Regions from separate parts of the Sulfitobacter sp. R86518 genome, predicted to be linked through region 4. Evidence: riboswitches for the same ligand, from Rfam matches in the RefSeq annotation. Region 4 holds a riboswitch; each other region holds the start of a gene.

Region 1 (5,797 bases), 1.5 Mb from region 4:
GGCGACGGATTTGCCGGGCAGCCATTCCAGCGTGCCATGGGCCCCGACATGCACCATCGCATCCGCCTGCTGTTGCAGCCACAGATAGAAGGCGACATAGCCCGGGCGCGGCGTGCGGCTCAGGTCGTGATAGTCTTCGTCCCGTTCGGCCAGCGCCCCGCGTTCGGGTTGCAAGGCGACCAGCAGCTTGCCACTGCGCAGCGCCGGAAAACAGAACGCCCCGTCGTGAAACAGCGGATCATCCTGCGGCGCGCCCCAGCTGTCGGTCAGGTCATCGCGCAACGCCTGTGGCAGCTTTGCAAGCGCGACCTCATACTCTGCCAGCGGCCAGCGGAGCGTTTCGGTGCCAAGACGGCTGGCAACCGTTTGCGTATCGCTAAAGTCCTGCGCAGCCACGTCATAGCCCTGCGCCGCCAGCTGGGCCGTCATCTCCCGCAGGGAGGCCAGCGCATCCAACCCCAACGCATGGGCCATGTTCCAGTCTTTGCCGGGGTAGGTGGACAGCACCACACCCACAGACTTTGCCGCGTTGCCCTGCACCCGTAGCTGGTGCAAGCGCTGCACGCGATCGGCGATGAAATCCACGCGGTTCGCGTCGGCGCGATGGGCGAAACGGCTGTATTGCAGCGCCTCGTCCCGTTTGCCGGGCTGCTTAAAGCTGACGACACCGCCAAACAGACGGCCATCCACCTCGGGCAAGACGACGTGCATCGCCAGATCGGTAGGCGACAGCCCGCGCTCTGATCCGGCCCAGTCGCGCCGACGCGCGGTCGATAGGGCGACCTGCACCACGGGGCAATCTGATGCGCCCAGAACAGATGGTTCATCCGGCCCGCGCTGGGCGGAGAAAGCGGTGGCGTTCACGATCACCGCCGGATCAAGCCGGGCGATCTGCTGCGCGATCCACGGCGCGGTGTCCCCCTTGAGGCTGGGCGCGAATAGCCCCACGGCGTCAAAGCCACGCGCGTCAAGCGCGGTGATCAGCGCATCCACAGGATCGGTATCGGCAGCCGTCAGATAGGACCGGTAGAAGGTCACAATCGCGCGCGGCTTGTCGGAGGGTTCCGGCGCAGGGATCACACCGGTATGGGGGCGGTAGAACCCCGCCTCGGGCACGGTCTTGGCCCCTTTGGCTGGCCCCGCGTAAAGACCTGCGGCCAGCGACAGCTGCGCCAGTGCCGCCTGCGCAGCCACCGCCCCGCCCGTATCGCACAAATGTTGCAAGCGTCTTAACGTCGAATGCGGCAGCGTCGACAGTGCGTCGAGCCGCGGGTCGGGTTGGCCGTCCGCAGGCAGCACCGCCAGCGCGATCTGCTGTTTGCGCGCCATATCCTGCAAGGTCGCAAGCCCGTAAGGCCAATAGCTTTCGCCCCCGATCAGCCGCACCAATACCGCCTTGGCCCCCGCAAGGGTCTGTTCGGCATAGGTATCGACCGACAACGGATGTTTCAGCGCGACCAGATTGGCCAGCCGCAACGACGGCAAGCCCCCTTCCGCACGATGCCAGCCTGCCGCGAAAGCCCCCAGATCACTGTCCGAAAAGGACAGCACCACCAGATCCGCCGGCGTCTGCCCCAGATCTTGGGGCAGATCGCTTTGGTCCAGTCCGTGGCTTTCGCGAAAGACGACATGCATGGCGGCTTAGCCCTCCAGCACCGCGCGGATCGCGGCTTCGTTCACGTGATCATGTTCCGCGATCACAACCAGCTGGCTGCGGCGCGGCATGTCCCCCCAAGGGCGGTCGAACTGGCTGCGCACGCGTTCGCCCACGGCCTGCACAAGCAGACGCATCGGTTTGTCCTGAACGGCGATATAGCCTTTGACGCGCAGGATTTTCTGTTCGCGCGCCAAGCGCAACACGGCAGCCTCAAGCGTGGCGACATCGGCGACCTCGCCCATGTCGATCACCACGCTTTCAAAGTCGTCATGTTCGTGATCGTCATGCCCGTCGTGGTGGCTGGGGCGCGCGTCGATGTCATCTTCGGCGGCGGCTTCCAGACCCAGTACAACGCGGGGGTCGATCACGCCTTCGGTCATCGGAATGATCGGCAGCTTGCGCGGCGCATGCGCCTCGATCACCTTGCGCGCAGCCTCGACGCCCTCGGGGCCCGCCAGATCGGCCTTGGACAGCAGCACGATGTCGGCGCAGGCGATCTGGTCCTCGAAGACTTCGGACAAGGGCGTTTCATGGTCCAGACTGTCGTCAGCATCACGTTGCGCGGCCACGGCCTCCAGATCGGGGGCGAACTGCCCGCTGACCACGGCTTCGGCATCGGCAAGCGTAATCACGCCGTCCACGGTGATGCGCGACCGGATCGCTGGCCAGTCAAACGCCTTGAGCAAGGGTTTGGGCAGCGCCAGCCCCGACGTCTCGATCAGGATGTGATCAGGCGTTTCGGGCAGGGCCATCAGGGCTTCGATGGTGGGGATAAAGTCATCGGCCACGGTGCAGCAGATACAGCCGTTTGCCAGCTCGACGATGTTCTCGGCGGGGCAATTGTCAATCGCGCAGGATTTCAGGATGTCGCCATCCACACCGGCGGTGCCGAATTCATTGACCAGCACGGCCAGACGCTTGGAGCCCGCGTTCTCCATCAGGTGACGGATAAAGGTGGTTTTGCCAGCGCCCAGAAAGCCGGTGATCACGGTAACGGGGATTTTGGTAAGGTTGGTCATTCGGTAGGCTCCTGTGGGGGAATGCGGGCGATGGATTGTTTGCGGAAGACCACGGGGCGTTCGCGCCAGGGCACCACGCCATCAGAGGTCTGGGCATAGGCAGAGACGCCATTCACGATATCGGACAAATGCGCGTCCGTGTCGAGATCGCCGTACACATAGGTCCAGCGCGACGGCCCACCCGACAGGACCATCGAACAGCCCCGCGAACAGGCCGACAGACATTCGGCTCCGCGCAGCTGCACACCGTCGGGCAGATGCCCCGACAGCGCGTCAAACAGTTGTTGCCCGGGGCGCGGCGCGTCCTCGGCGGTGATCTGACCTGCGCGACAGGTGGTGCAGATGGTGACGGTGACCGGTTGATCCGTGGTGGTCATATCTTGCCTCATACGTCGATGGGCCAAGGGGGATCGCCAGCAGCGAACGACATGCGAACAGCGTTCTAGGCCAGTCGCGAAACACCCCGTTCGCCCGTTACAAACTATGCTGGCAGGTCTCCCGGCTTGCGGATCTAAGGCAGCTTGCCTTGCGAACCTTCACCTTCCCAGCCTGCGGGCCAGTGGTTGAAAGCTCTCTCCGGTCACGGTCGCGGGGGCGGCTGCGCTTGGCGCTGACCCAAGGCTGGATCAATGCGTATCGCGTTCCCTCTTCGCCTGTCTGGGACAGGAACCAACATACGCCCTGCATTGGTCATTTGCCCGCCTCTGTCAAGCGACGCCTGTCATAACGCAGGGGCCAAACCCGCTTTGCGCGGATTTTCCCGATGGTGGCCAATGCGCAGAGGCCGCCCGCGGATGCTTGACGGGATCACCGCAGGCTGACACCAAGGGCTGCACAAAAAACAGGAGGTCCCGCCATGCCCACCCGCGCCATCATGATCCAGGGCACCGGATCGAATGTGGGGAAATCCATGCTGGTGGCGGGCCTGTGCCGCGCGGCCACGCGTCGGGGGCTTTCCGTCGCGCCGTTCAAGCCGCAGAACATGTCGAACAACGCCGCCGTCACCGAGGACGGCGGAGAGATCGGCCGCGCCCAAGCTCTGCAAGCGATCGCCTGCGGGCGGCCCCTGTCGGTGCATATGAACCCCATCCTGCTGAAGCCCGAAACCGACAGCGGGTCGCAGGTGATCGTGCAGGGGCAGCGCCATAGCACCCTGCAAGCGCGTGACTTCAGCAAGGCCCGCGCAGGGCTGATGGCCCCCGTGCTCGAAAGCTTCGGAATCCTCGGGCAAAGCGCCGATCTGATCATCGTCGAAGGCGCCGGCAGTCCGGCTGAAACGAACCTACGCCAGAACGACCTTGCCAATATGGGTTTTGCCCGCGCCGCAGGTGTACCCGTTGTCTTGGCCGGAGACATCAACCGTGGCGGCGTCATCGCCCAGATCGTCGGCACCCAAGTGGTCATGGACCCGCAGGACGCGGCAATGATCACCGGCTTTCTGGTCAACAAGTTCCGCGGCGATGTCAGCCTTTTTGACGACGGCTACCGCGAGATTGAACGCCGCACCGGCTGGACGGGGTTCGGCACATTGCCGTGGTTTGCCAATGCGCATCTGCTGCCCGCCGAAGACGCGGTGGACCTGTCGCGCGCGCCCTCCGACGGCGGGTTCCACATCGTCTGCCCCATGCTCTCGCGCATCTCGAACTTCGACGACCTCGACCCGCTGGCGGCGGAGCCGTCGGTGCGGCTGACCATGGTCCCCCCCGGCACGCCGCTGCCCGCGGACGCCGATCTGGTGATCCTGCCGGGCACGAAATCCACCCGCGGCGATCTGGCTTTCCTGCGCGCCCAAGGCTGGGACATCGACCTTTATGCCCATGTGCGGCGCGGCGGCGCGGTGCTGGGAATCTGCGGCGGCTACCAGATGCTGGGCCGGTTTATCGAGGATCCGCAGGGCTTCGAGGGACCTGCGGGCCGCGAAGAGGGGCTGGGCCTGCTGGATGTCGAAACCCGCATGGCCCCGGACAAGACCCTGACCCGCGTCACCGCCGACCATGCCGCCACGGGCACGCAGATTGACGGCTATGAAATCCACATCGGGCAGACGGTGGGGGCCGATTGCGCCACGCCCTTTGCGCATATCAACGGCACCCCCGACGGGGCAGGGTCGCGCGATGGCAAGATCACCGGCACCTATCTGCACGGGCTCTTTACCAACGATAGTTTCCGCAGTGCCTGGTTGGCGCAACTGGGGCTGAGGGCAGGGCCGACCTCCTACAGTCAGACCGTGGAAGATACGCTCGACGCGCTGGCCGACCATATGGAAACCCATCTGGACGTGTCCGCCCTGCTGGCCTGTGCCGCACCGGTTGCATAACACCCGCGCTGACCTTTGGTCACGATCACGACGCTTGCTTAATTTTGTGATCGCGGGGATACATGCCGTCAAATTTACGCAAAGGACCCTTTGTTATGGAACGTAACCTGACCCTCGTTGCGCTGTTCGCTGCCCTGATTGCAGCACTTGCGTTGATCCCGAAATTCTCGCTTGGCTTCGGCGTGCCGATCACGGCGCAAAGCTTGGGCATCATGCTTTGCGGGACCGTGCTGGGGGCCAAACGCGGCGCGCTGGCCGTGCTGCTCTTCTTGCTGCTGGTCGCTTTGGGGCTGCCGCTTCTGGCCGGTGGCAACGGTGGGCTGGGTGCCTTCATGCTGCCGTCCTCGGGCTTCCTGATCGGCTTCCCCGTGGCGGCTTTCGTCACCGGCCTGATCGTCGAAAAATGGTACGGGCCCTCGCTGACCATCGTTGCGGCGGTTGCTTCGGTTATCGGCGGGATCGTCGTGCTTTATATCTTCGGGATCATCGGCCTGTCGATCGCGCTGGATAAATCGCTGCTGGAATCCGCCGCGCTGGTGACCGTGTTCATCCCCGGTGACATCATCAAAGCGGTGCTTGCAGGGTTTATTACCAGCGGTCTGGCCAAAGCGCGCCCCGCCAGCGTCCTGTCGCGCAGCTGATCCGACGCAAAGCCTGGAACAGCGAAAGCGCCCCTAGAGGGGGGCGCTTTTTTCGTTGCCAAGACAGACGAAGCCTTACGCCCGCGCATAGACATCTTCGTAGCGGATAATATCATCTTCGCCAAAATAACTGCCGGTCTGCACCTCGATCAGCACCATGGGC
Region 2 (5,797 bases), 1.5 Mb from region 4:
AGCGTAGCGCCGGTGTTGGAACATCGCGGGCGTGCGGTTGTGGTGCTCGCCTCGGGTGATCCGTTCTGGCACGGCGTGGGCGGTACGCTGGCGCAGGTGCTGGACCCGTCGGAATGGCGCTGCTTTCCCGCGCCGTCCTGCATGACGCTGGCGGCTGCGCGGCTTGGCTGGCGGTTGGAGGAGGTCACGACCCTTGGCCTGCATGCGGCCCCGTTCGAGGTGTTGCTGCCCCATCTGGCGGCAGGTGCGAGGCTGATCTGCACGTTGCGCGATGGAGCGGCCCCTACGGCGCTGGCAGATTATCTGACCGCGCAGGGTTTAGGCGCGTCCCGCCTGACGGTGATGGAGGCGCTTGGCGGTCCGCGTGAAATCGCGCGCGCGGCCGATGCCGCGACGTTTGACCTGAGCGACATTGCCGCCCCTGTGGTGGTGGCGATTGCGGTGTCGGGTAGCGCGGGTATCAGCCACGCGCCCGGACGGCCCGAGGCGCTATTTGCCCATGACAGCCAGATCACCAAATCACCCATGCGCGCGTTGACGCTGGCCGCGCTGGCCCCCCGCGCGGGGGAGCTGCTGTGGGATGTGGGGGGCGGGTCGGGCTCTGTCTCTGTTGAATGGTGTCTGGCCGCGCCGCACGCGCAGTCCATCGCCATCGAGCCGCGCGAAGGCCGCTGCGATAACATCACCGAGAACGCCCGCCGCTTTGGTCTGGCGCGCCGGATGCGCTGCGTACACGGCACGGCCCCCGATGCGCTGGCCGATCTGCCCCTGCCCGCAGCGGTCTTTCTGGGTGGTGGCGCATCAGAGGATGTTTTGCAGGCGATCTGGCACAGGATCACGCCGGGCACGCGGCTTGTGGCGAATGCGGTGGCGCTTGAAACCCAAGCCTTGCTGATCCGCTGGCACGGGATGCACGGCGGGCAATTGCTGCGGATCGATCTGGCACAGGCGGCCCCCTTGGGGACCATGCAGGGCTGGCACCCCAGCCGCCCGCAACTGCAATGGAGCGTGACCCGATGATCGTCGCTGGGATAGGATTGCGCGCGGATGCGACCGAGGCGGATTTACGCGCGGCCCTTGCGCTGACACGGCGCAGGCCGGACACGCTCGCGACCCTCGCGATCAAGGTGACGCCGGCGCTACGGCGCTTTGCCGACAGTCTGGCATTGCCGCTGATCGAACTGTCGGAAGCCGATATCGCAGACATCCCGACGCGTACCGTGTCGCCACGCGTGCAAGCGCGCTTCGGGACCGGATCACTTGCCGAGGCCGCCGCATTGCGCGTTGCTGGTCGCGGTGCCAAATTGACGACCTTGCGTGTGGCCAGCCCCAATGGCATGGCCACCGTAGCTATCGCGGAAGGAATTGCCCCATGACTGTTCACTTTATCGGCGCGGGCCCCGGTGCCCCTGATCTGCTGACCCTGCGAGGGCGCGACCTGATCGCGGCCTGCCCTGTGTGTCTGTATGCCGGATCGTTGGTCCCGTCTGAGCTGCTGTCCTACTGCCCTGCGGATGCGAAGATCGTGAACACCGCGTCGCTGTCGCTGGACGAGATCATGGCAGAGATCAAGGCCGCCGATGATGCGGGGCAGGATGTGGCGCGGCTTCATTCGGGTGATCTATCGGTCTGGTCCGCCATGGGCGAGCAGCTGCGCCGCTTGCGCGAGTTGGACATCGACTATGACATCACCCCCGGTGTGCCCGCCTTTGCTGCTGCCGCCGCCGCTTTGGGGAACGAGCTGACGCTGCCCGGTGTGGCGCAGTCGCTTGTTCTCACGCGGACCTCGGGTCGGGCGTCAGCCATGCCCGAGGGTGAAACGCTCGAGAATTTTGCCGCCACGGGTGCCACGCTGGCGATCCACCTGTCGGTGCATGTGCTGGATGATGTGGTCGCGCGGCTCACCCCTCATTACGGAGAGGACTGCCCCGTCGCCATCGTCTGGCGCGCAAGCTGGCCGGATCAACGGGTGGTGCGGGCGACCTTGGGCAGCGTGATTGACGCCACCGACGGCGAACGCGGGCGCACGGCGCTGATCCTTGTGGGCCGCGCACTGACGGCAGAGGAGTTCCGCGAAAGCTGTCTGTACGCGGGCGATTACGACCGCCGCTTCCGCCCCGTCGGCACAGAGCCGCGCTTTCCAGAGGGCACAGAATGATCGAGACAACGCAACTGCCCAAGGGCCTGATGATCTCGGCCCCCGCGTCGGGTACGGGCAAGACCACCTTGATGCTGGGCCTGCTCAACGCGCTCAGCCGGCGCGGCGTTGACGTGCGCCCGTTCAAGAGCGGGCCGGATTACATCGACCCCGGCTTTCACCGCGCGGCTTGCGGGCGGTCGTCCTATAATATCGACAGTTGGGCCATGGGCTCGGGCGTGTTGTGCAATCTGATCGGCACCGCCCATGGCGGCGATCTGGCCCTGATCGAAGGGTCAATGGGGCTGTTCGATGGTGTGGCGCAACCGGGGGAAACCTCGAACGGGGCGAGCGCCGATATCTCTGCCATGACGGGCTGGCCGGTGGTGTTGCTGCTGGATGTATCGGGTCAGGCGCAATCGGCTGCGGCCACCGCCCTTGGGTTCAAGACGATGCGCCCGGATGTGCATGTCGCGGGTGTGGTGCTGAACAAGGTCGCCAGCCCCCGTCACGAGGCCCTGCTACGTCTGGGGATGGAGCAGGTCGGCATCCCCGTTCTGGGCGCGCTGCCCCGACAGGGATCGGTCACGCTGCCGGAACGCCACTTGGGTCTGGTGCAGGCCGAGGAACAGCCCGAGCTGATGAAGCTGCTGGATGCGGCGGGAGATTTCATCGCGCAGCATATCGATCTTGATCTGATCGTCGCTGCCGCCCAAGGGCGCAGTATCCCCGACGGGCCAGATGTCTTGCCCCCGCCCCCCGGTCAACGGATCGCTTTGGCCAAGGACGCCGCGTTTTCGTTCATCTATCCGCATTTGCTGGACCACTGGATCGCCGCGGGTGCGCAGGTGTTGCCCTTCTCGCCGCTGGCGGATGAGGCACCGGACGACAGCGCCGACATCTGCTGGCTGCCCGGCGGCTATCCCGAGCTGCATGCCGGACGCCTTGCCGCTGCCGCGCAGTTCCGCGACAGCCTGCAACAATTCGCCACGACGCGCCCGGTGCATGGGGAATGCGGGGGCTATATGGCGATGGGGGCCGGGTTGGTCGACAAGGAAGGCGTGCGGCACCAGATGGCGGGGCTGCTGGGGCTGGAAACCAGCTATGAGAAGCGCAAGATGCATCTGGGCTACCGGCTTGCCACGCTGAACGAACCCGGCCCCGGCTATGACGCGGGCGCGCGGTTGCGGGGACATGAATTCCACTATTCTACGATCCTGTCGCAGCCCGATACACCGCTGGCGCGGGTGGTCGATGCCAATGGGGCCGAAGTGCCCGAGACAGGCTCGCGCCGCGGCCATGCGACGGGCACCTTCTTTCACCTGATCGCGGGGGCGTCATGAGCGGCTTTGTCTCTTTCGTCTCCTCCGGTCCGGGTGATCCCGAGCTGCTGACCGTGAAGGCGGTAAAGCGGTTGCAAGAGGCCGAAGTCGTGCTGTTCGACGATCTGTCGGCGGGTCCGATCCTTGAACATGTCTCGCCCGAGGCGGATCTGATCGGGGTGGGCAAACGCGCCGGACGGCTGTCTCCGAAGCAGGATCACGTGAGCCGTTTGCTGGTCGAACACGCATTGACCGGCGCGCGGGTGGTGCGGCTGAAAAGTGGGGACGCGGGCGTGTTTGGCCGGCTTGAAGAAGAGCTGACCGCACTGAAAGCGGCAGGCGTCGCCTTCGAGATCATCCCGGGCGTCACGGCGGCGTCTTCGGCGGCGGCGGCGGCGATGATCCCACTGACCCGGCGGCTGACCGCGCGGCGGGTGCAATTCATCACCGGCCACGGCGAATCGGGGGCCTTGCCCGAAGATCTGAACATGGCGGCGCTGGCCGACCCTACGGCGACAACGGTCGTCTACATGGGCCGCCGCACCTTTGCGGGTTTCGCCGCGCGGCTGATCGAGGCGGGCTTGCCGCCCTCCACCCCTGCCCTGCTAGCAGAGGCGGTATCGACCCCCGATCAAAAGCTGAGCCGCCACACCGTGGAAAGCCTTGCCCATCTGCCGCTGGATCCCGCAACGTCAGCGCCTGCGCTGATCCTTTACGGGCCTTTGACCGAATAGATGACTTGACAAAACCGGCCCGAAAATGACCACCTATTCCGGACGGTTCCCCGTGCGCCTTCGGGCAATCGGGGTGAAAAGGGAATACGGTGCGGTGCCAAAGCAAAGGTGCCAAATCCGGAACTGCCCCCGCACCTGTAAGTGAAGAGCAACCCGCATTGCCACTGGGCCACACCGCCTGGGAAGGCGCGGCACGCATGGACGCACAAAGTCAGGAGACCTGCCGTCATGGGGATGATCCCTGTTCCAACTGGCTGCCCCCCGGGGCGGCTTTCACATTATGCCGTCGGGGAAGACGGTAAGGAGACCTGAATATGCATATCGAACCCGAAGTCGTGACCGGCGCCAAGCTGGTCCTGTCCTATGGCACCGCCGCCGGTGCTGCGGCCTATACCGCGAAAACCGCAATAAACTCTGTCCGTGAGAAAGGCGTCGTACCTTTTGCGGGCGGAGCCGTGGTGGCCACCGCGCTGACCTTTGTCTTTTTTCAGGTCTTCCCGCATTTCCCCGTGGGCGTGAGCGAAGTGCACCTGATCCTCGGGTCGACCCTGTTCCTGCTGTTCGGCGTGGCCCCTGCGGCTGCGGGTCTGGCGCTTGGTCTGCTGGCGCAGGGCGTGTTCTTTGCCCCCATCGACCTGCCGCAATACACGATGAACGTCACCACGCTGCTGGTGCCCTTGTTCATGGTCTCGGCGCTGGCCAAACGCATCATTGCGCCCAACACCGCCTATGTTGATCTGACCTATGTTCAAGCGCTCAAGCTGTCGACCGCGTTTCAGGCGGGCGTTGTGGGCTGGGTGGCGTTCTGGGCCATCTACGGTCAGGGCTTTGCCGCCAGCAACATCGCCGCTGTGGCCAGCTTTGGCGGGGCCTATATGATGGTCATCCTGATCGAGCCGCTTGTGGATCTGGCCGTGCTCGCCGCCGCGAAAACCCTGCGCGATTTCGCGGGCAGCGCGCTGTTCACCAAACGTCTGACGCAGACCGCCGCTGAATAATCCAAGACCCGACGCGGCCCCCTACTCTGCGGGCCGCGTCACCCCCTGCCGGAGCCTCAAGATGTTTACGCTTTCACTGATCGGCATCGGGTCCGGCAATCCCAAACACCTGACATTACAAGCCATCGACGCGCTGAATGCCTGCGATGTGATCCTGATCCCGTCCAAGGGCGCGGGCAAGGATGATCTGGCTGGCCTGCGGCACGAGATTTGCGCCCAGGTGCTGCGGTCGGACGGGCCTTATATTCACGAATTCACCCTGCCCAAACGCGACGCCGCCAACCCTGATTATCACGCGGGCGTCCACGATTGGCATGATGCCATTACACAGGTCTGGCTGGCCGAGATGCAGCGCACCCTGCCCCAAGGCGGCCGTGTCGGTTTCCTCGTCTGGGGGGATCCGTCGCTGTATGACAGCACCCTGCGCATTGCGGAGCGGTTGCAAAAGGTCGTCACACTCACCGTCGATGTCGTGCCGGGAATTACCTCGCTTCAGGTACTGACGGCGGGCCATGCGATCCCGCTGAACACCATCGGTAATCCCGTCACGATCACCACCGGTCGGCAGCTGCGCGATCATGGTTGGCCGCAGGGTGTGGATACGAT
Region 3 (5,797 bases), 490 kb from region 4:
CCTCACATCATATGTGTCGGGCGTCCCCGTGATCGCACGCGGGGTGGCTAGACGTTTCCATAAACCTGATTGAAATTATAGGGTATGTCAATCCGACAGTTTTAGTCGGAATACTTTGGTCGTGGTTTTGTTTGTCTGTGTCGTGCAAAAGAATACCCCCCGCAGCACCGGGCGGCGGGGGGTATGAGGCGCTTTGACCGGCAAAGCACAAAGGTCGGTTAGGGGTGCGTTATTGCGTCTTCATCTCGGCGCGCAGGCCGCGGAAGATTGCGTAGCACAGGAACAGCAGCACCACAGTAAAGGGCAATCCGGTTGAGATAACCATCGACTGAAGCGACTTGAGCCCGCCTGCAGACAGCAGCAATACGATCGCTACGGCACCTTCGAAGATGCACCAGAACACGCGCTGTGGCGCAGGTGCGTCGACCTTGCCGCCTGCCGTGATCGTATCGATCACCAGCGAGCCGGAGTCAGACGAGGTCACGAAGAACACGATGACCAAGACGATACCGATCAGCGATGTGATCCCGGCAAGTGGCAGCGCATCCAGCATGGCGAACAGCTGGCGTGGCAGCTCGGCTTCTTGCGCGGCGGTGTAGCCGTCGCTGATCACCTGATCGATTGCCATGCCACCAAAGACGCTCATCCACAGGACGCAAACGAGGCTCGGGATCAGCAGAACGCAGGTCAGGAATTCGCGGACCGAACGGCCACGGCTGACGCGGGCGATGAACATGCCGACGAAAGGGGACCAGCTGATCCACCATGCCCAGTAGAACGATGTCCAGCCCTGCATAAAGTTCACGTCTTCACGGCCAACGGGGTTGGACAGACCGGGCAGATATTCCACATAGGCCAGCAGCGATGACCCGAAGGTCGACAGGATCGCCAGCGTCGGTCCGACCAGCAGCACGAAGGCCAGCAGCAAAAACGCCAGACCCATGTTGATCTCTGACAGGACTTTGACCCCGCCATCAAGGCCGCGCAGCACGGACACGGTCGCAATCGCGGTGATGCCGGTGATCAGCAGAACCTGTGTTGTTGGACCAACCGCCACACCAAAGAGCTCGTTCAAGCCCGCGTTGGCTTGGGTGGCACCCAGACCAAGCGATGTCGCCAGACCAAAGAGCGTTGCAAATACGGCGAGAATGTCGATCACGTGACCGGGCCAGCCCCAGACGCGTTCCCCCAGGATCGGGTAAAAGGCAGAGCGGATGGTCAGGGGAAGACCCTTGTTATAGCTGAACAGCGCCAGCGCCAGACCAACAACGGCATAGATCGCCCAGGGGTGCAGGCCCCAGTGGTAGATCGTGGCCGCCATACCCAGACGAACGGCTTCGGCCTGATCGCCCGCGGCCGCGCCCAAAGGAGCCCAATCGGTGCGCAGGCCGTCTTCGCCAACAGCAGTGCCACCCATGGAGCTCGAGAAATGCGATAGCGGTTCAGAGACGCCATAGAACATCAGACCGATGCCCATGCCCGCCGCGAACAGCATTGAGAACCATCCAAGGTAGGTGTAGTCGGGGCTTGCTTCGGCCCCGCCAAGACGCACACGGCCCAAAGGCGTGATGATCAGGAACAGGCAGAACAGCACAAAGATGTTGCCGGCAGAGATAAAGAACCAGTCAAAGCCCTTTGTCACCGACGAGAACAGCCATGTGAACAGCGCGCCAGACTGTTCGGGCAGCGCGAGTGTATAGAATACAAAGGCAACAATACACACACCCGAGATCGCGAAGACCGGGTTGTGAATGTCGAAGCCGAAGGGCCCCACGCTGCCTTCTTTGTTGTCTTGGCCGATCTCGTAATCCGTGTCGATTACGGCAGCGGCCCCGTCGGGTGTCGGGATACCCGGCGACGTTTCATCTGTCATTAGATGCTCTCCATTTTATGTATTTGCGACTAATCATAGCGCAACTCCGACAAAACGACCACCGCTGCGCGGGAATTAAGTAAATGAATATCATGGCTTAGCCCCCGGATGCGGGCTTGACGCCCCGTTTGCGGGTCGCGGGCTATGCGTTTTTTCCGTGTTTTACCGCGAATCCCCTCTTTGGATTCGGGTGAAACACCGGGGCGGATCCGCGTGCCGCAATGCCCAAGCCCGTCTGAACGGAGGGGGCAACCGCACCGCGGGATAGCGCCCTATCCCAAAAGATATGCCGTCCTATCCGTCCATGGCCCCGACCCACCTGCTTGCGCAAATGAAAGCGCGGGCGTCTGCGGTCACCATGGTCCCATGACAAATTTTTTCATCATGGGGGATGATATGAAAGTTACTTGCACACTACCGATTATCGCAACCGCGGCACTTCTGGCCGCTACCACTGTCAGCGCCGAAGGGTTCAGCCTGTCCGGTGCGCGCTCTGCCATGCAAAGCGACATCTCGTTCAACGTCATGCAGTCCGCAGGGCAGGGCCAGATCAAGCTGCGCCATAAGATCCAGCCCAAAGCGCAGGTCCGGTCCAAAACCGTGAGCAGCCGCAGCCGGTCTTTCCAAGAGCTCAGCGGGGTCAGCACTGCCGCGGACCTCAAAAGCCTCATCGCTTGGGCCGAGGCGGGTCCAAAGGGCTATGACGCCGTGCAATACGGGGCCAAACGGCTGCCGCCACAGCGTCCGACGCAAATGACCATCGGCGAGATCTACCGCTGGATAGACCGCACGCCGGGCCAACCGCATGCCATCGGTCGATACCAGTTCATTCCATCCACGCTGCGCAGTCTGGTGCGACAGGCGGGGCTAAGCAAGAATGACCGCTTTACCTCGGCGGTCCAGGACGGGCTGGCGGATATCCTTTTGGTCGATGCGGGGTTTAACGCGTTCAAGAAGGGCAAGATCAGCCGCCACCGCTTTATGGAAAACCTCGCACGTATCTGGGCCGGTTTCCCGACCTCTAACGGGCGATCCTATTATCACGGCTATGCAGGCAACAAGGCCGTCATCTCGTGGAACGAGTTCGACGCCGTAATGAAGAAGATTTTCGCAACCAAACGCGGCTGATCCCCGCGTTAGGGCTTGTTCCGGGCGGACAGCCGTGGCCCAATGGCCGGGTCTGGTGTCCGCCTCGCGGAAGAATCGGGAAGCTGGTGAAACTCCGGCACGTGCCCAACGCTGTAATGGGGATGGTTTGCGCATAGGCCACTGGACTATTCCGGGAAGGCGCGCGGACCAGACGACCCTAAGTCAGAAGACCGGCCAGACAGTACAGCTTGCCCCGCATGGACAGCGGGATTGGCGCATAAACGTATTGTTGGGGACTGAACAATGCCGATACCCTCTGCGCTGGCACCCGCCGCGCCTTTTTCAGATGCTGAACGCGACGCCGTCTACAAGGCAATCTTTACCCGCCGCGATGTACGCGATCAGTTTTTACCCGATCCAGTGGCCGAGGAAGTGTTGCACCGCATACTGACCGCCGCGCATCACGCACCGTCCGTCGGGTTGTCACAGCCGTGGAATTTCATCGTCATCCGGGATCAGGCCGCACGCGATCAGGTCTGGCAAGCCTTCAACCGCGCCAACGAGGAAGCCGCCCAGATGTTCGAGGGCGACCGCCAGACAAGCTACAGGTCGCTGAAGCTCGAAGGCATCCGCAAGGCACCGGTCAATATCTGCGTGACCTGTGACCGCAGCCGTGGCGGCAAGGTCGTGCTGGGGCGCACCCATAATCAAAACATGGATCTTTATAGCACCGTCTGCGCGATCCAGAACCTTCTGGCTTGCCGCCCGCGCCGAGGGCATCGGGATGGGCTGGGTCAGCGTGTTCCGCGATGCCGATCTGCGTGACCTGCTGAAGATACCCGACCGGATAGAGATCGTCGGCTACCTCTGTCTGGGCCACGTGGACGAGCTTTACCAGACGCCCGAACTTGAGGTGAAAGGCTGGAGCAAACGGCTCCCCGTGGACGAGATGATCTTTGACGGTACGTGGCAGGGCGACCCGTAGTCACTGCCCGTCCCGCTCACGTTGTCATCTCCCGCAATGCGGGTAATTTGCGCGGTCAGCGGAACTATGCCGGTTCCCTGACGTTGCCTTTGTGAAGCCAGTGCATCCCGCGTCTGGCACGCAAAGAGGAAATATTCAAAATGGGCGGTATCATTTATCTCGTTGGTCTTGTGGTCGTGGTTATGGCGGTGCTGTCGCTGGTCGGCTTGGCGTAATCAAACGCCGGGGAGGCATTTACATGAACACGACACTTACTGAAAAAACTGCCGATGGATCCTATGTCGACTGGCCCGCAATTTTCGCGGGCACTGTTGTCGCTGTGGCGATCGGCCTCTTGCTGACCACCTTCGGCGCGGCACTTGGCCTGTCGTCGATTACGCTGGACGGTACCGACAATTCATCGACGCTTGAACTGGTGTTGACCGCGCTGTGGATGGTGATCACGCTGGTCGCCTCCTATTTGGCCGGTGGTTATATCGCGGGCCGCATGCGCCGCCGCGTCGAAAGCGCTACGGATGATGAAGTCACTGCACGTGACGGGATCAACGGTCTGGTTGTTTGGGGCCTCGGCTCTGTGATCACCGCCGTGATGCTATCCAGCGCGCTGAGCTTTGCAGCCAATACCGCGGGCAATGTTGCTACGGGTGCAGGCAAAGCGGCTGGTACGGTCGTCGAAGCTGCGGGCTCTGCCGTGGGAGGTGCTGCCTTCGGACTGGCTGATGCGGCGGGTGCTGCAATCCCGGATGAGGCCAAGAATGATCCGACAGATTACCTGTCGAACCAGCTTTTGCGCCCCAATCAGGTCGACCCCCTGACAGCCGACCCCGAGCAATTGGCAGAGCAGACCGCCAGCATTGTCGCCAATATCTACCGCACGGGTGAGGTGAGCGAGGAAGACCGGACCTATCTTGCCGGCGCTGTTGCTGCACGCACCGATCTGACCCAGGCCCAGGCGAAAGAGCGTGTGGATCAGATCGTGACCCAGGCGCAGGAAGCACGTCAGGAAGTCGAAGACGCTGTAGCCGCTGCCAAGGCCGAGGCTGAACAAGCTGCAGCAGAGGCGAAAGAAGCAGCGGTTGAAGCTGCGCAAACCGCGCGTAACGCCGGTATCCTGACCGCCTTTGTGCTGGCCGCCGCGTCGCTGATTGCCGGTGTGGCATCTGTCGCAGGGTCGGTCCACGGGGGTCGCCACCGCGATCAGGGCCGTCTGTTTGCCGGTCTGACATATCGCGGCTAAATTGCTTCACGTGAAAATCAAAACCCCGGCGGCGCAAGCGGTCGGGGTTTTCTTATGCCATCGTGATTCGGGATGTTTCGGGGCAGGGGGCGCTGCGACGACTTCAGGCGCATCCATGGCACATGCCAAAACCGCAACGCCAGATAAATAAGGCATCAGGGCAAAGCGATATGTTTAAAGGGGGGATCTGGTGCTGAAGGGGAGGATTGAACTCCCGACCTCGTCATTACCAATGACGCGCTCTACCACTGAGCTACTCCAGCACTGTGGGCGGGTGATTAGACCCATTCGCAATATGGTGCAAGCGTAATCTGGACCATATCGGTCCGCTGCGCTAGACAATCGACATGTCAAAGGATACCGCCCCACAAAAGCCGCCAAAACCCAATGTATTGCGGGAAGACAGGCTGAAAGCCGCGCTGAAAGCCAATATGGGCCGACGCAAGGCGCAAGCGCGTGCGCGCAGCGACAAAAGCCAAAGCGACGACACGCAAAATAATAACGCGCAGACAGATAACGGGCCGACCGGCCAAACCAAGGAAGGCTGAAGGATGGATTCGATTGTGGTCAAAGGCGGCGGTGCGCTGTCGGGACAAATTCCGATTGCGGGGGC
Region 4 (5,797 bases):
AAAAGGAACATGACGATGAAGGACACGACTTTCGGACCCAAAGGCTGGACACCTGATCGCCTTGGATCGCTCAAGGGGAAAACATATCTCATCACCGGCACGACCGCCGGTGCGGGCTTTCAGGCCACGCGCATCCTGCTGTCCAAGGGGGCAAAAGTCGTCATGCTGAACCGCAACGCCGACAAGTCCATCGCAGCGGTCAAAACGCTCAAGGACACGTTCGGTGCCAACGCCGAGGTGAGCTTTGTGCGGATGGATCTGTCTGATCTGGCCAGCGTGCGCGCCGCGGCGGAGGAGGTGAAACGCACCGTTCCCCGGATTGACGTGCTGATCTGCAACGCTGCCATCGCGCAGGTGCCGACACAGCAGCTGACCGTTGACGGGTTCGAAAGCCAGCTTGGCACCAACCACTACGGACACTTCCTGCTGTGTGGGATGCTGTTTGATCGCATTCAGGAAAGCGCGGGCCGGATCGTTGTGGTGTCCAGCCTCGGGTACAACATGGGGATCAAGACGATCCAGTTCGACGACATGAACTGGGACAAGAACTATAGCGCCAACGCGGTCTACAGCCAAAGCAAGCTGGCGCAGATGATGTTTGCCTATGAGCTTCAGGACCGGCTAAAAGCCACCGACAGTCGCGTTGAGGTGTATGTCTGCCACCCCGGCGCGTCGGCGACCTCGCTGATCAGCACAAGCGGCGGGCTTTTCACACGGGTCACCTGGTGGATGATGAGCAAGACGCCAATGGTGCAATCCGCCGAAAAAGGCGCGTATCCCGAGGTCATGTGCGCGACCGAAGACGGGCTGGCGCAGCGCGCGCTTTATGGCCCGACCGGATGGCTGCAAACCGGAGGGCCCGTTGGCAAAGGCACACTGAATCCCCATGCCTACGACAAACCCGTGATGGAGAAACTCTGGACCGTCTCCGAAAAAGCGACAGGTTTTCACTGGGAAATCTAAGGGAAACGCGCGCCTTCATCCCGCGCGCGGCGCGCGTTTCACGCGACGATCCCCCTCGCCATACGCCCCTTGGAATACGGCATCAAAATCTGTGATTTTTTTGCCGTGTTTCCCCGCTTTCTCATGCGGCTTGCACTTGCGCCCGCCGATGGCTTTGCCTAAAGAAGCGCTCACAAGTTAAGTGGCCCGTTCGTCTATCGGTTAGGACGTCAGGTTTTCAACCTGAAAAGAGGGGTTCGACTCCCCTACGGGCTGCCACTTGGTTTTCCATCCGTTTGTTATTTGCCTCTCGCCCATTCTGCGGACCCGTGGCCTGCGTTATTTGCCTTTGTCCCGCGATGACGACCGCAAAAACGCAACTTGACGGGTGGGCGGACAACTGTCATCGAAACCGGGTCGGTTTCCTTCGGGAAATAATAGGGAATTCGCCATCCGCGCTTTGGTGTGGATGAACCGGAACTGCCCCCGCAACTGTAGACGGTGAGCTACCTCCATCATGCCACTGGGCCTAAAGGTCCGGGAAGGCGGGGACAGCCGCGATCCGTCAGTCAGGAGACCTGCCGACACTGAACCTGAAACACCGGGCGGGGTTGCTCGGGAGAGGATGATGATGGGACCGGATCTTACCTTACGCGCAGACCAAAATGCGCCCGCGTGCCGTTTGGCTGGCCCCTTCTCTTTCTATTCAAAGACCCCGGCATCGGACCAACCGGAGCCCTTGATATGAAAACATTTTTTTCCAGCCTGACCCTGATTGCGAGCCTTGCAGGCAGCACCGCGCTTGGCGCAGATACAGACTATCCGCTGACCATCGACAACTGCGGCCACACGCTCAGCTTTGACGCGCCCCCCCAGACCACCGTGACCATCGGGCAATCCACGACAGAGATCCTGTATCTGCTGGGCCAGCAGGACCGGATCGCGGGAACCTCTGTCTGGTTCAGCCCCGTTTTGCCAGAGTTCAAAGAGACAAACGATGCGATTGAACGGTTGGCGGACAACGACCCCAGCTTTGAAAGCGTGTTGGGCAAACGCCCCGATCTGGTCACCGTGATGTATGAATGGCACGTCGGCCCCGAAGGTATGGTCGGCACCCGCGACAGCTTTCACGAGGTGGGCGTGCCGACCTATGTGATGCCCACCGATTGCGCGGCCAAGGATAACTCTGTCGGTGCGGACGGCACGCGATCCGAACTGTTCACGACCCAGCAGTTGTATACCAGCATCGAAGAGCTCGCCCTCATCTACAACGCGCAAGACGCCGGTGCCGCGCTGCTGGCAGACCTGCAATCGCGCGAGGCAAAGGCGGTCGAGAAAGCCAAATCGCTGAACCTGCCGCAAGGCACCTCGGCGCTGTTCTGGTTCTCGTCGTCCGAGATGGCGGCGGACCCTTATGTCGCAGGTCAACAGGGTGTGCCCGCCTATATGATGGACAAGCTTGGCGTTGAAAACGTCGTGACCTCGGCCGAGGAATGGCCGCTGGTCGGATGGGAGACTCTGGCGAAATCCGACCCGACGTTCATCGTGCTTGCCAAAATGGACCGCCGCCGCTTCCCTGCGGATGACATCGAGAAAAAGCGCGCCTTCCTGATGAACGACCCCGTCGCCCGCGAGATGACCGCGGTGAAAGAGGGCCGCATCATTACCATGGACGCCCACGCGATGGACCCGACCGTGCGTGCGATCTATGCGCTGGAAACGATGGCTGACGCGCTGTCCGGTTTCGATCTAGCCGAATGACCGCAATCGACCGCTCTGTGATGCGCAGGCCGCAGTGGCACTGGTGGGTGATCATCCCGCCGGTGCTGCTGGCCGCATTGCTGTTTGGTGCGGCCATCGGCGAGGTCTCTATCCCGCCGCTGGTGGTGCTGAAGGTGCTGGCCAACAAGGCGCTGAACGCGGGCTATGCGGTGGACAAGATCGACGAGGGCATCGTGTGGAACTACCGCATGGCGCGGGCCGTGGTGGCAATGTGCTGCGGCGCCGGTCTGGCGCTGTCGGGCGTTGTGCTGCAAGCACTGCTGCGCAATGCGCTGGCGGATCCCTATCTGCTGGGCATCTCTGCGGGGGCGTCCACGGGTGCTGTGGCGGTGACCATCCTCGGGCTGGGGGGGGGTGCCATCTCGCTGTCTATCGGTGCGTTCAGCGGGGCGCTGGTGGCCTTTGCCTTTGTCGCCTTGCTGGCGCAGGCGGCGGGGGGCGGTGTGGGCCTGCGGGCCGCGGGCGTGATCGTGCTGGCCGGTATCGCGGGCAGCCAGATGTTCAACGCCCTGACCGCGCTGATGATCACGAAATCAGCCAATGCCGAACAGGCCCGTGCCATCATGTTCTGGCTTTTGGGGAATATGTCGGGCGTGCGCTGGCCCGATATACTAAGCGCCCTGCCCGCGGCGATGATCGGGCTGCTGGCCTGCCTGTGGCACGCCCGCGCGCTGGATGCCTTTACCTTCGGCAGCGACAGCGCCGCGTCCTTGGGCATTCCGGTGCGCCGCGTGCAGCTGCTGCTGATCGGCACGGCGGCGTTGGTCACGGCGGTGATGGTCTCGGTGGTGGGAGCGATCGGCTTTGTCGGGCTGGTGATCCCCCATGCCATGCGTATCGTCGTGGGGCATCGTCATGCGATCCTTGTGCCTGCTTCCGCACTGGCGGGGGCGGTGTTTCTGGTCTTTGCCGATGTGGTTTCGCGAGTGATCGTACCGGGCCAAGTGCTGCCCATCGGGGTGGTGACCGCTTTGGTCGGCGCGCCCGTCTTTGCGCTGATCCTGATTGGCAAAAGGACGTCGCCATGATTCTGTCCTGTCACGAACTGGGCTGGCGGGTGCGCAACCGCGCCATCGTCAACGACGTGTCCCTGTCCTTGCGGCCGGGCGAAAAGCTGGGGCTTATCGGGCCGAACGGGTCCGGCAAATCCACGTTGCTGCATATGCTTGCCGGTATTCAGAAACCCTCGCGCGGGCGGGTCGAACTGGACGGCGCACCGCTTGCAAAGATGCGCCAGCGCGATATCGCGCAGCGGCTGGCCCTGGTCGAACAACACGCCGATACCGCAGATCGCATCACCGTGCGCCATGCCGTTGAACTGGGCCGCACTCCATGGCTGTCCGCCCTGCGCGGGTGGAGCGCAGGGGACGACGCCATCGTCACGCAGGCGCTGGCGGATGTGGATCTGTCGGGGTTTGGCGACCGCCACTGGCACACGCTGTCGGGCGGTGAACAACAGCGCGTTCATATCGCCCGTGCACTGGCCCAAAGGCCGCAAGTGCTGCTGCTTGACGAGCCGACGAACCATCTGGATATCCGCCACCAGCTGTCGATCCTTGAACTGATCCAGCGCTTGCCGACAACGGCGATCATCGCCCTGCATGACCTGAACCAAGCCACGCTCTGCGACCGGATCTGCGTCTTGCAAGATGGCAAGCTGCGCGCCATCGGCACCCCCTCCGAGATCATGACCGAAACCCTACTGCGCGAGGTCTTTGGCGTCTGCGGGCATTTCCTTGTCGATCCGGCGGATAACGCGCAGGTGATCCGCTTTCACACGGCGACCCATTAAGCGCGCCAAGCGGCCACACTTCTATTCAACTCCTTACACATTTGGACGGGAACTATCCGTCACGCTACAGGTTTTGCCTGTGGACCCTGAAGGAGTAGCTACAGATGACCGACAAGAAGCAAACCCCTCCCACAACCACAGACGCCGGCATTCGCGTTCAAAGCGATGAACATTCGCTGACCGTTGGCCCCGATGGCCCGATCGTGCTGAATGACCACTATCTGCTTGAACAGATGGCGAATTTTAACCGCGAACGTATTCCAGAGCGCCAGCCACACGCCAAAGGCTCGGGCGCATTTGGCACCTTTGAGACGACGCAAGACGTGTCGAAGTACACGATGGCGAATATCTTCCAGCCCGGTGCGAAATGCGATGTGGTGATGCGGTTTTCGACCGTGGCAGGCGAACGCGGCAGCCCGGACACATGGCGCGACCCACGTGGCTTTTCGATCAAGATGTACACCGACGAAGGCATCTTTGACATGGTCGGCAACAACACCCCGATCTTCTTTGTCCGCGATCCGATCAAGTTCCAGCAGTTCATCCGCAGCCAGAAACGCCGTGCGGATAACAACATGCGCGACCACGATATGCAGTGGGACTTCTGGACGCTCTCGCCCGAAAGCGCGCATCAGGTGACCTATCTCATGGGCGACCGTGGGATTCCGAAAAACTGGCGCGAGATGAACGGGTATTCCAGCCACACCTATTCGCTGGTCAATGCCGAGGGTGAAAAATTCTGGGTCAAGTTCCACTTCCACACCGATCAGGGCGACGGAAATGCCTACCTTAGCCAGGATGAAGCCGGCAAGCTGGCGGGGACCAACGGCGACTACCACCGCGCCGATCTGTTCAACAACATCCGCGACGGGAACTACCCGAGCTGGACGCTCAAGTGGCAGATCATGCCTTACGAGGATGCCAAGACCTATCGCATCAACCCGTTTGATCTGACCAAGGTCTGGCCGCACGAGGACTACCCGCTGATCGAGGTCGGCAAGCTGACCCTGAACCGCAACCCCACTGATTTCCATACAGAGATCGAACAGGCCGCGTTCGAGCCGAACAATATGGTGCCGGGCGTGGGTCTGTCGCCAGACAAGATGCTGTTGGCACGGGGTTTTTCCTACGCGGACGCGCACCGCGCGCGGCTGGGTGTCAACTACAAGCAAATTCCGGTCAACAAACCTGTCTCGCCCACCCATAGCTATTCGAAAGACGGCGCGGGCCGGACCGAAAAAGTCTCTGATCCCGTGTACGCGCCCAACTCGTATGGTGGGC

Evidence for each region. Region 4 has a riboswitch for cobalamin ahead of SJY36_RS05890 (ABC transporter substrate-binding protein). Riboswitches for the same ligand answer to the same signal wherever they lie in the genome.
Region 1: another riboswitch for cobalamin. It lies ahead of SJY36_RS13675 (DUF1636 domain-containing protein); the one in region 4 lies ahead of SJY36_RS05890 (ABC transporter substrate-binding protein).
Region 2: another riboswitch for cobalamin. It lies ahead of SJY36_RS13740 (energy-coupling factor ABC transporter permease); the one in region 4 lies ahead of SJY36_RS05890 (ABC transporter substrate-binding protein).
Region 3: another riboswitch for cobalamin. It lies ahead of bluB (5,6-dimethylbenzimidazole synthase); the one in region 4 lies ahead of SJY36_RS05890 (ABC transporter substrate-binding protein).

What each region holds. Positions count from the first base shown of each region.
Region 1 is NZ_JAXHCA010000005.1:2,557,427-2,563,223, reverse strand. Features, by position in the region: partial or broken gene cobN (cobaltochelatase subunit CobN) at 1-1,635, opposite strand, end outside; gene cobW (cobalamin biosynthesis protein CobW) at 1,642-2,676, opposite strand; gene SJY36_RS13675 (DUF1636 domain-containing protein) at 2,673-3,053, opposite strand; cobalamin riboswitch at 3,147-3,365, opposite strand; gene SJY36_RS13670 (cobyric acid synthase) at 3,533-4,993, shown strand; gene SJY36_RS13665 (biotin transporter BioY) at 5,089-5,634, shown strand; gene SJY36_RS13660 (mannose-1-phosphate guanylyltransferase/mannose-6-phosphate isomerase) at 5,710-5,797, opposite strand, start outside.
Region 2 is NZ_JAXHCA010000005.1:2,568,973-2,574,769, forward strand. Features, by position in the region: gene cbiE (precorrin-6y C5,15-methyltransferase (decarboxylating) subunit CbiE) at 1-1,020, shown strand, start outside; gene SJY36_RS13720 (cobalamin biosynthesis protein) at 1,017-1,376, shown strand; gene cobM (precorrin-4 C(11)-methyltransferase) at 1,373-2,158, shown strand; gene SJY36_RS13730 (cobyrinate a,c-diamide synthase) at 2,155-3,480, shown strand; gene cobA (uroporphyrinogen-III C-methyltransferase) at 3,477-4,193, shown strand; cobalamin riboswitch at 4,220-4,436, shown strand; gene SJY36_RS13740 (energy-coupling factor ABC transporter permease) at 4,508-5,191, shown strand; gene cobF (precorrin-6A synthase (deacetylating)) at 5,253-5,797, shown strand, end outside.
Region 3 is NZ_JAXHCA010000005.1:537,850-543,646, forward strand. Features, by position in the region: gene SJY36_RS03460 (BCCT family transporter) at 230-1,873, opposite strand; gene SJY36_RS03465 (hypothetical protein) at 2,240-3,001, shown strand; cobalamin riboswitch at 3,038-3,216, shown strand; partial or broken gene bluB (5,6-dimethylbenzimidazole synthase) at 3,266-3,947, shown strand; gene SJY36_RS03475 (hypothetical protein) at 4,186-5,184, shown strand; tRNA gene SJY36_RS03480 (tRNA-Thr) at 5,373-5,447, opposite strand; gene SJY36_RS03485 (hypothetical protein) at 5,532-5,732, shown strand; gene murA (UDP-N-acetylglucosamine 1-carboxyvinyltransferase) at 5,736-5,797, shown strand, end outside.
Region 4 is NZ_JAXHCA010000005.1:1,028,733-1,034,529, reverse strand. Features, by position in the region: gene SJY36_RS05900 (SDR family oxidoreductase) at 16-963, shown strand; tRNA gene SJY36_RS05895 (tRNA-Glu) at 1,147-1,221, shown strand; cobalamin riboswitch at 1,344-1,543, shown strand; gene SJY36_RS05890 (ABC transporter substrate-binding protein) at 1,687-2,703, shown strand; gene SJY36_RS05885 (FecCD family ABC transporter permease) at 2,724-3,752, shown strand; gene SJY36_RS05880 (ABC transporter ATP-binding protein) at 3,749-4,516, shown strand; gene SJY36_RS05875 (catalase) at 4,621-5,797, shown strand, end outside.